2 regions of the Planococcus sp. SE5232 genome follow, and region 1 is predicted to be linked to the other one. Evidence: riboswitches for the same ligand, from Rfam matches in the RefSeq annotation. Region 1 holds a riboswitch; the other holds the start of a gene.
What was found. A riboswitch is a leader RNA that binds a small molecule or an ion and turns the genes downstream of it on or off. The one in region 1 is predicted to bind FMN.
Positions count from the first base shown of each region.

Region 2: it holds a riboswitch for FMN, as region 1 does, so the genes downstream of both, ACRC6Q_RS07395 (ECF transporter S component) here and ACRC6Q_RS02670 (hypothetical protein) in region 1, are expected to answer to the same signal.

Region 1 is NZ_JBOGCP010000001.1:558,368-562,784, forward strand. It holds gene ACRC6Q_RS02655 (metallophosphoesterase) at 1-620, shown strand, start outside; gene ACRC6Q_RS02660 (GNAT family N-acetyltransferase) at 742-1,230, shown strand; gene ACRC6Q_RS02665 (CHY zinc finger protein) at 1,263-1,586, opposite strand; FMN riboswitch at 1,753-1,923, shown strand; gene ACRC6Q_RS02670 (hypothetical protein) at 1,986-2,273, shown strand; gene ribE (riboflavin synthase) at 2,274-2,903, shown strand; partial or broken gene ribB (3,4-dihydroxy-2-butanone-4-phosphate synthase) at 2,921-3,523, shown strand; gene ribH (6,7-dimethyl-8-ribityllumazine synthase) at 3,565-4,029, shown strand; gene ACRC6Q_RS02690 (histidine phosphatase family protein) at 4,218-4,417, shown strand, end outside.
Region 2 is NZ_JBOGCP010000001.1:1,575,055-1,579,471, forward strand. It holds gene ACRC6Q_RS07380 (ATP-binding protein) at 1-589, shown strand, start outside; gene sigX (RNA polymerase sigma factor SigX) at 636-1,169, shown strand; gene ACRC6Q_RS07390 (hypothetical protein) at 1,159-2,361, shown strand; FMN riboswitch at 2,435-2,567, shown strand; gene ACRC6Q_RS07395 (ECF transporter S component) at 2,713-3,309, shown strand; gene ACRC6Q_RS07400 (ferredoxin) at 3,494-3,745, opposite strand; gene ACRC6Q_RS07405 (helix-turn-helix domain-containing protein) at 3,852-4,417, shown strand, end outside.

The DNA of each region.
Region 1 (4,417 bases):
AAGCGGCTGAACCTGATGCCATTTTTTTGACAGGAGATCTTGTGGACAGCAACCGCTATGATCTGGATGCCAGTTTGGTTTTGGTGGATGCCCTCGTAGAAATGAGTGAAGTATATTACGTGACTGGCAATCATGAAGTGGCTTCCAATAAGGTAGACGAAATTATGGAAGCATTGCAGGAACGAGGTGTCACGGTCCTGGCGGATGATTCTGTCGAATGGAGAAAAGATGAGGAAACAATCCAGATTGCAGGAATCGATGATCCGCTCATGGAACCTGATTTCCATGAGGAAGAAGTGACTCAGCATAGCCTCGATCAGGCACAGTTGACGGACGATTTTACATTGTTGCTGGCACATCGACCGGAATATTTTTCTATTTATGCGGGAAGAGGCGTAGATGTCGTCTTCTCTGGCCATGCTCATGGCGGACAAATCCGTATTCCTGGAATTGGTGGGTTGATTGCTCCGGGGCAAGGGTGGTTTCCTAAAGTGACGGAAGGAATCTTCGAAAAAGGTCAATCGAAAATGGTTGTCAGCCGCGGGCTTGGCAACAGTACTTTTCCTGTCCGTATTTTCAATTTGCCGGAAATTGTTGTTGTAACGCTGGAAAAAGGATAAGCGAATGATGGGTCGTGAATTATAGGCTGACTGATGTCTGTCCAACCACCGGCAGCTGATCAGGCTTGCCGGTTTCAAGCCGATCGCTGATTAGTGAATGCAAACAGGGAGGCTGCTAAGTGTGATCAAGAAAAAAGAAGTTTCATTGCACCGTTATTCCTCAAAAGTGTCAATTGACTATGATCTGCCATCAGATCAGCTGGAGTTTACACGATTGCCGAAAGAAATTGTGGAAAAAGATGCCAAAGATCCATTAAAGCATTTCATCATCATCAAAGCACGTGGAGAAGATGCCGGGTTTTTTGAATTGGATGAATCGGAAGACCGCAAGAAATACTCAGACAATCCGAAAGCTTTGTTGTTGAGGGGATTTTCTGTGAATCCGAAATTTCAGGGCAGAGGCATCGCGACCGGTTCAATCTATGCACTACCTGAATTCATGGAAACGGAATTCCCGGATTTTGATGAAGTGGTGCTGGGGGTCAATGCCCGCAATATACCAGCTCAGCGCCTGTATCAAAAGGCAGGATTTACAGACACAGGCAGACGGATTATGCGCTCTAAAGGCGAACAATATGTTATGTCCCTGTATACAAAAAAAGCCAAGTGACAGCAGAAATGCTGCCGCTTGGCTTTTTGCATTTATTCAAAATAAAGGTGCTTATGCAGACTGCAGCCTGGATTGAACGGTGAAGAACAGCTTGGGCAAGTAGATGCACAGGCTAGATATTCATCAACAGACAGGTCGTATCCGCAGGTTCCGCATAAAACCGCCTTTTCATGGAAACGATCCCTTGGCCAAACCTGATGCTTTCCGCAGCCGGCAGCTGCATGGCATTCAAAGCAGGGGAAATATTCCTGGCAGCAAAAGAACTTGATGGCGATGCGGTCGATGGGGGAATGGTAATGGGCGCAACGTGTTTCGGCGTCCACTTGAATGCCTTTCACTCTATGATGGTGGGCCATTTCAAATCTTCCTTTCTGAAAAGGGGATAGGATGTATGAGTGGAATCCGGGAAATCTTCACAGATTGTTTCAAGTACTTGTTTGCAAAGCTCATTGAAAATAATCACTTTGATTTATAGGGTTCAGTTTCTTTCTATGCTACTATGAAAGGGACGAAACTACGAATCTAATTCTTCGGGGCAAGGTGAAATTCCTTACCGGCGGTGAGCAGGAAACTGCAAGTCCGTGACCCGATTGAGCGAATGCGGACATAGGCCACTATGTTTTGAGCGCTCAAGCGGTGGAGCTGGTGAAATTCCAGCACCGACAGTTACAGTCTGGATGGGAGAAGAATTCAGAGATCGGCTTCGTTATGTGCCTCTTCTTTTCAATTAGTTGAAATTGAAAGGAGGAATTTGTATGACCAAAAACTCTTTTCAGGGACCAGTCCCTGAAATCACGATGCGATCATTTTTAATCCCGCTCCTTTCCTTCAAGGAAAATGGGCTTCTTCAAGGTAAGAAAAACTGCCGGAAAACCGGCAATCTTGAAAAAGAAGCAGGGCACATGTACATCTATTTATGGATACAAAACCTTCTGAGCAACCCTTTCCTCACCACCCATAAGCCCCATGGTGGAAAGCACCCAAAAACTCGTACGGCCCCAATTGAATACAGTCTGGCAAACAGAACGGAGGAGTGTGCCTAAATGTTTACAGGTATTGTCGAAGAAGTCGGCCATGTCGCTTCAGTCCGCACTAAACCCCAGGCTATGGAATTAACGATTTCCTGTGCGCTGATCTTAGAGGACATTAAACGCGGAGACAGCATCTCCATTAATGGAGTTTGTTTAACTGTCTCTACATTCAGTTCCAGCACATTCACAGTCGATGTCATCCCGGAAACGGTCAAGTCTTCGACGATGATCGGATTGAAAGCAGGCGGACGCGTGAATTTAGAACGTGCTATGCCAGCTAACGGGCGTTTCGGCGGCCATTTTGTCAGTGGCCATATTGATGGCGTCGGTACGATCCGTTCAGTGAAAAAAGAAGCGAATGCTGTGACGAAGACAATTGAGCTCAATCCACAGTTGATGAAGTACATGATGCTGAAAGGTTCTATTGCAGTAGATGGAACTTCATTGACGATTTTTGCGCTTGGCCATAATACGGTGACCATTTCTTTGATTCCCACAACACAGGAAGATTCACTGTTAGGCGAAAAAGGCATCGGCGACAAGGTCAACATCGAATGTGATCTGTTGGCGAAATACACCGAACGTATCCAGACAGCAGAACCAAAGATCAACAGAGGCTGGCTGGCGGAAAACGGATTTTAAAAGGAGGCGCTGAAGAGATGTTCTACACCGTAGAAGAAGCCGTCGAAGATTTGAAAAATGGCAAAGCCATCATCGTCATCGATGATGAAGATAGAGAAAACGAAGGCGATTTCATCGCATTGGCAGAGTTTGCTTCACCGGAAATCGTCAACTTGATGGCGACTGAAGGAAGAGGGCTGATTTGTGTGCCAATTGCCCAATCCATCGCTCAAAGTTTGCAGATCGGCCTAATGACCGACCATAACACAGATGAATTCGGTACTGCTTTTACCATTAGTATCGATCACAAAGATACAACGACGGGGATTAGTGCTTTTGAACGCTCCCACACGATCACCAGTTTAGTGAAAGCGGATGCGAAAGCAACAGACTTTAAACGTCCTGGGCATATTTTTCCATTGATTGCGAAAGATGGCGGTGTGCTTGACCGCACTGGACATACCGAAGCAGCTGTCGATTTGGCGAAGCTTGCGGGATCACCCCCTGCAGGCGTCATATGCGAAATCATGAATCCGGACGGCACAATGGCGCGTGTGGACGATTTGCTGAAAGTGGCGGAACGGCTCGGCCTTGGTATTCTCACGATTAAAGATCTGGTATCCTACCAGCAAAAAAATCAAAACACGACAGCCTACTAATCTACCAGAGGAGATGGAACTGAATGACTGTACATTTTGAAGGATATTTAAACGGTGAAGGACTGCGGATCGGTATAGTTGTCGGACGTTTTAATGAATTTATCACGAGTAAACTGCTGGGCGGCGCGGAAGATGCTTTGAAGCGCCATGGTGTTGGAGAAGATGATGTCTCCATTGCCTGGGTGCCAGGAGCTTTTGAAATTCCGCTTGTAGCAAAAAAAATGGCGATGAGTGGAAACTATGATGCAGTCATCACTTTAGGGACAGTCATCAGAGGCGCAACTCCTCATTTTGATTTCGTCTGCAGTGAAGTCGCGAAGGGCGTATCAAGAGCCAGTGACCAAGCCAATATTCCAGTCATCTTTGGAGTTTTGACGACGGACTCCATTGAACAGGCAATTGAGCGTGCAGGCACAAAAGCCGGCAACAAAGGCTGGGAATCAGCAGCGGGTGCCATAGAAATGGCAAATCTGATGAAAAAATTATAATACAGCACTCCTGAGCTTTTGCTCAGGAGTTTTTTTGAGGTTAAAAGGCCGAATTTGGGGAATGGAAAGTATAACAGCAATAGGACTGATGAATCACAATGAAGCTGACTACAGAGAAAATAGTGAAATTACTGAAGGATACTTCTGAAGTGTATCTGAATGGGGAAAATTGATTTAGGGGGAGAGTTATGGACAAGATCATCTATTTGATCAGGCATTGCCAGGCGACCGGACAATCTCCGGATGCAGAATTGACTGAAGCGGGAAGAAAACAGGCGCAGGATTTGGCAGAGTTCTTGCGGGAACGGCAGGTGGCCCATTTTATTTCCAGTCCGTTTACACGTGCCATCCAATCCATCGAACCGGCAGCAGACCAGCTGGATTTGCC
Region 2 (4,417 bases), 1.0 Mb from region 1:
TACAGAGGAAGAAAGACGTGAAATGACCAAAATCATTTATGAAGAATCACAGCGGATGGGGCGTTTAGTCACCGATCTATTGAATTTGGCACGAATGGAATCCGGTCATATGAGGCTTTACAAAGAAATTGTCCAATTGAATGGGGCAATTGAGCGCATGACACTTAAATTCTCGCAAATTGCTAAGGAGAACGGAGTCCAGCTATTGTTCGAAACGACAATCGACGATTGGTCAGCCATTGAAATCGATCAAGATCGAATTGAACAGGTTATGACCAATCTGATAGATAATGCGATCCGCCATACACCCGAAGGAGGGCAAGTGGTGGTTCGTGTCGAACAACAACAGGAGTATGCGAAAATATCCATTAATGATAATGGAGTAGGAATTTCAGAAAAAGATCTGGAGTTCGTCTTTGAACGTTTTTATAAAGCGAATAAGGCCAGAACACTCGGCAAAGGCGGAACTGGACTTGGGCTGGCAATTGCCAGTAATATCATCCAGGCGCATGAAGGCAAAATCTATGCAGAGAGTAAAATGGGACAGGGAACTTCATTTGTCTTTTTACTTCCTTTGAAGAATATGTAACTTTCTATAGACAGAGACGACTAATCCTAAGAACGGGGGGAGCATATTGAATGACTCCGTTTTCCATCGGCTGTATGAACAATATCACCAGGACGTTTTTCAATTCTTGATTTATCTGGTGAAAAACAGGCATCTTTCAGAAGATTTGATGCACGAAGTGTACATCCGTGTTTTTCGGGCATATGACCGTTTTGAAGGGAAAAGCTCTGAGAAAACATGGCTTTTTTCGATTGCCAAAAACGTAGCGATTGATCATTTCCGAAAAACAGCAGTACGTAAAAAACACTCGATGGAGTTTTTTGATTGGGAAACACAGCAATTGGTTTCGTCTGACCGAATTCCTGAAGAAGTATCCTTATTGAACGAAGATAAAATCCTTCTGTACAAGGCATTGGATACCTGTACGGGAGACCAGAAAATGGTTATCATCATGCGGTTCTTCCAAGATTTGTCGATAGCAGAGACTGCTGATGTTCTGGGGTGGACTGAAGGGAAAGTAAAGACCACACAGCACCGCGCAATCAAATCCTTGCGCGAAAAATTAATAGCCAGGGAAGGGGGAGAAGAAAATGCCGAATAGCAAATGGACCGATGAGACTATCGAAGATTTGTTAAAGGATTTCCCCACTATAAAAGATGACCGGACAAAAGAAGAAGTTTATAATCGGCTGCTCCAAAAAGAGAAGGTCCAAAAAAGGCCGAAAAGATGGCTTCCATTATTGGTAGCGGCATTGGCGTTTATCACCATTGGCATAATGGTGGCTTCCATCATCAGCCAAAACGGAATAGATACCGCTCAAAATCCAGAAAGTTCAAGTGGCGAATCAGAGGAGTCTACGGCTGTAACTGAGGAAAATGGACAAGAAGGGGCTGCTGATATGGCTGCTGATGAAGAATCCGGAACAGAAGAACCGGGTCCATTTTCAACTTCACAGGTTGAAGTTCCGTTACGGACAGCAGCTTATGAAGAGTCGATCGGTGAACAGGTACTCATGACACTTGGAATGACAGAAAATGCGTTCGTAATACCGGTCTCTTTCTTGATTCCAAGTGACCAGGTTGATGCAGCATTTGAAGGTATCGCCCCCTCCTCCCTTGATTTGTATAAGGAATACGCCGATGATATTGATGAAACACAACTAGGATTCGACGAATATCATCCTTATGTCGGAACGTTGGAAAAAACAGCTTCTGGCATCCGTCATATGTTGCCTCAGGACCATCAATATGACTTGGCATCTGCCAGTATCGGTGTCTATTTCAATACACTTTCAGAGACATTTACAGACGTACCTGAAATAGAAACGGTCAATGAGGATGGATCACCCGCGGAGTTTTCTGAAATCGGACAAGTGGAGCCACTCGTTCCAGACCAAAACAATATTGCCTATTATTCATTTTCAGCTGTAAATGGCCAGATTTACCTGGTGCCTGGCTATGATATGCCGTTTGAAGAAGTGAGTGAAGCACTGAAAGCACTTGCAGACAGCCCGAACGATTTCTATCAGCCAACCGTTCCGGCAGACCTGGAGTTTCAGGTGGCAGAGACGGCAGACTTGGTAGAGATTGAGTTTGAAGGTGCAGTCGACCTGATTTCGATGGACCAGTTGGAAGCTGTCCGGATGATCGAAAGCCTAGTTATGACGGCTGATGCTTTTGATAAAGAAGTGAAAGTGAACGGCTTGAAACCGGAAATCTGGAATGGATTTGACTTTAGCCAACCATTGCCGATTCCAGTGGCACCAAACCTGCTGGACTGGCCGGTGCAGTAAAAAGAGGCGTTGTAAACAAATCTGTTTACAACGCCTCTTTTTTATACTAAGATTAGGCCATAACAAAATATCGATTCATCTTCGGGGCAGGGTGCAATTCCCTACCGGCGGTAATTGAACTCTGTTCATAAGCCCGCGAGCCGTAAAACGCAGGATTTGGTGAGACTCCAAAGCCGACAGTATAGTCTGGATGGGAGAAGGTGAAGGTGCGGACGTTTGTCGTTTACATGTAGACGGAACGCTTATTAAGTGTGCCTTTTCTCCCTTAAGTGCTTGTTGCTTAAGGGTTTTTATATGTAAATGCTGGGTCCAAGCCTTTCTTCTGGTGAATCACGACAAGGAGAGAGGAATATGAAGAACAAGAAGTTACAAACGATGATCGTCATTGGAATGTTGAGCAGTATTTCCTTTATTTTGATGCTTTTCAACTTTCCGCTACCCGCTTTACCTGCTTTTTTGAAAGTGGATTTCAGTGATGTGCCTGCGTTGATTGCAGCCGTTACAATGGGCCCGGTAGCAGGGATATTAGTCGCATTCTTTAAAAACGCATTGGATTGGTTATTTGCAGGAAGTCCAACAGGCGTTCCGGTTGGGCACATGGCGAATTTTGTGACAAGTCTGCTGTTCATTTTGCCGGTTTATTTTATTTATCACAAAGTAGCAACCAAAAAAGGCATGGCTTTCGGATTGGCAGTTGGTACATTATCCATGGCGATCGGTATGAGTATTTTAAATTACCTGGTCTTTCTGCCGATGTACACGTATTTCCTCAACATGCCAGCTGAAACAGGCAGTGTGTTGTTCGGAACCATCGTTTTGGGGATTTTACCGTTTAACTTAATCAAAGGCCTGCTCTTGACTGCCGTCGTCCTGCTGATGTTCAGCAGCATGCACACGTGGATCGAAAAGCAGCGTTCCTATTATTTATCTATAGATAGAAAAGCGTAAGCGCCCGTGTAGCTCTGCCGGGCATAAAGCAACCCAGCAGGATGGCGCTCTTTGCCATTCAGCTGGGTTGACTCATGACCCAAAGAGCTGGGCGCTGAAGCTGGACAAACAAAAATACTTTACTTTAAAATCAAAAAAGAAGGCGTTCGGGAGGTTAACCTCCCGAACGCCTTTTCTAGTTGAATCAGTCTTCGTATTTTAAAGGGTCGCCTTCGAAAGATGAATCTGCAACTTTGATGGAATCTGTTGGACATCCTTCAAATGCATCTTCCATGTCTTCCTCGAGTTCGTCTGGAACTTGTTCTGTTCCCATGTTATTATCTAAAATAACAAAAGCGATTCCTTCGTCATCGTAATCATAAATATCAGGTGCAGCAGCACCACAAGCACCACAAGCGATACAAGTATCCTTGTCGACAATGGTATACTTAGCCATATTGTTTTCCTCTCCTTTATCTCCGAACAAGTTCAGTTATGCTATCGTATTTATTCTAAAGGTGTTTGAGGAGTTTTTCAACCCAAAACCGCTAGGGGGCGCAAGCTTGTTATTTACCGAACTCATTTTGGCCATTATGAAGGCCGTTAATCGGCAGCGGACCATCTCTTCTCCTTATCATTTGATAAAAGGAAAGAAGTCTGGGCAAACGATACAGGATATCGGCTATTTCGGTCTTTATCCTTATTTCGGTGTGCTGCCAAAACTAGATAAGAAAGCCTATGACGGAGCGGTTCAGAGCTTGTTTTTACAAGGTTATTTATTGGCCAATGATCAAGTGGTCGATCTGTCCGAAAAAGCGTTGGACTTGGATATTGAAGCTTCGCCATTGAACGGTTGGAAATACAGGGGCAATGAAAATCTTTTCTTTAGCCGCTTGTCACTAATTGTTCAAACTTTCTCCCATTTCAGCCAACAGGCAAATGTCTTTGATCCAATTGTCAGCAACGAAGAAATACAAAACTGGGTAAAAATCTATCTAAACCGGATCCGCTTTCGTGATTTGACAGTGGCTCAACGCTTTAAAGAAGAACTTGTAATTACATTAACCGATACGGCTGTATCTGAAACACATAAAATGATCGTCATGGAACGTTTATCCGGACTCGGATT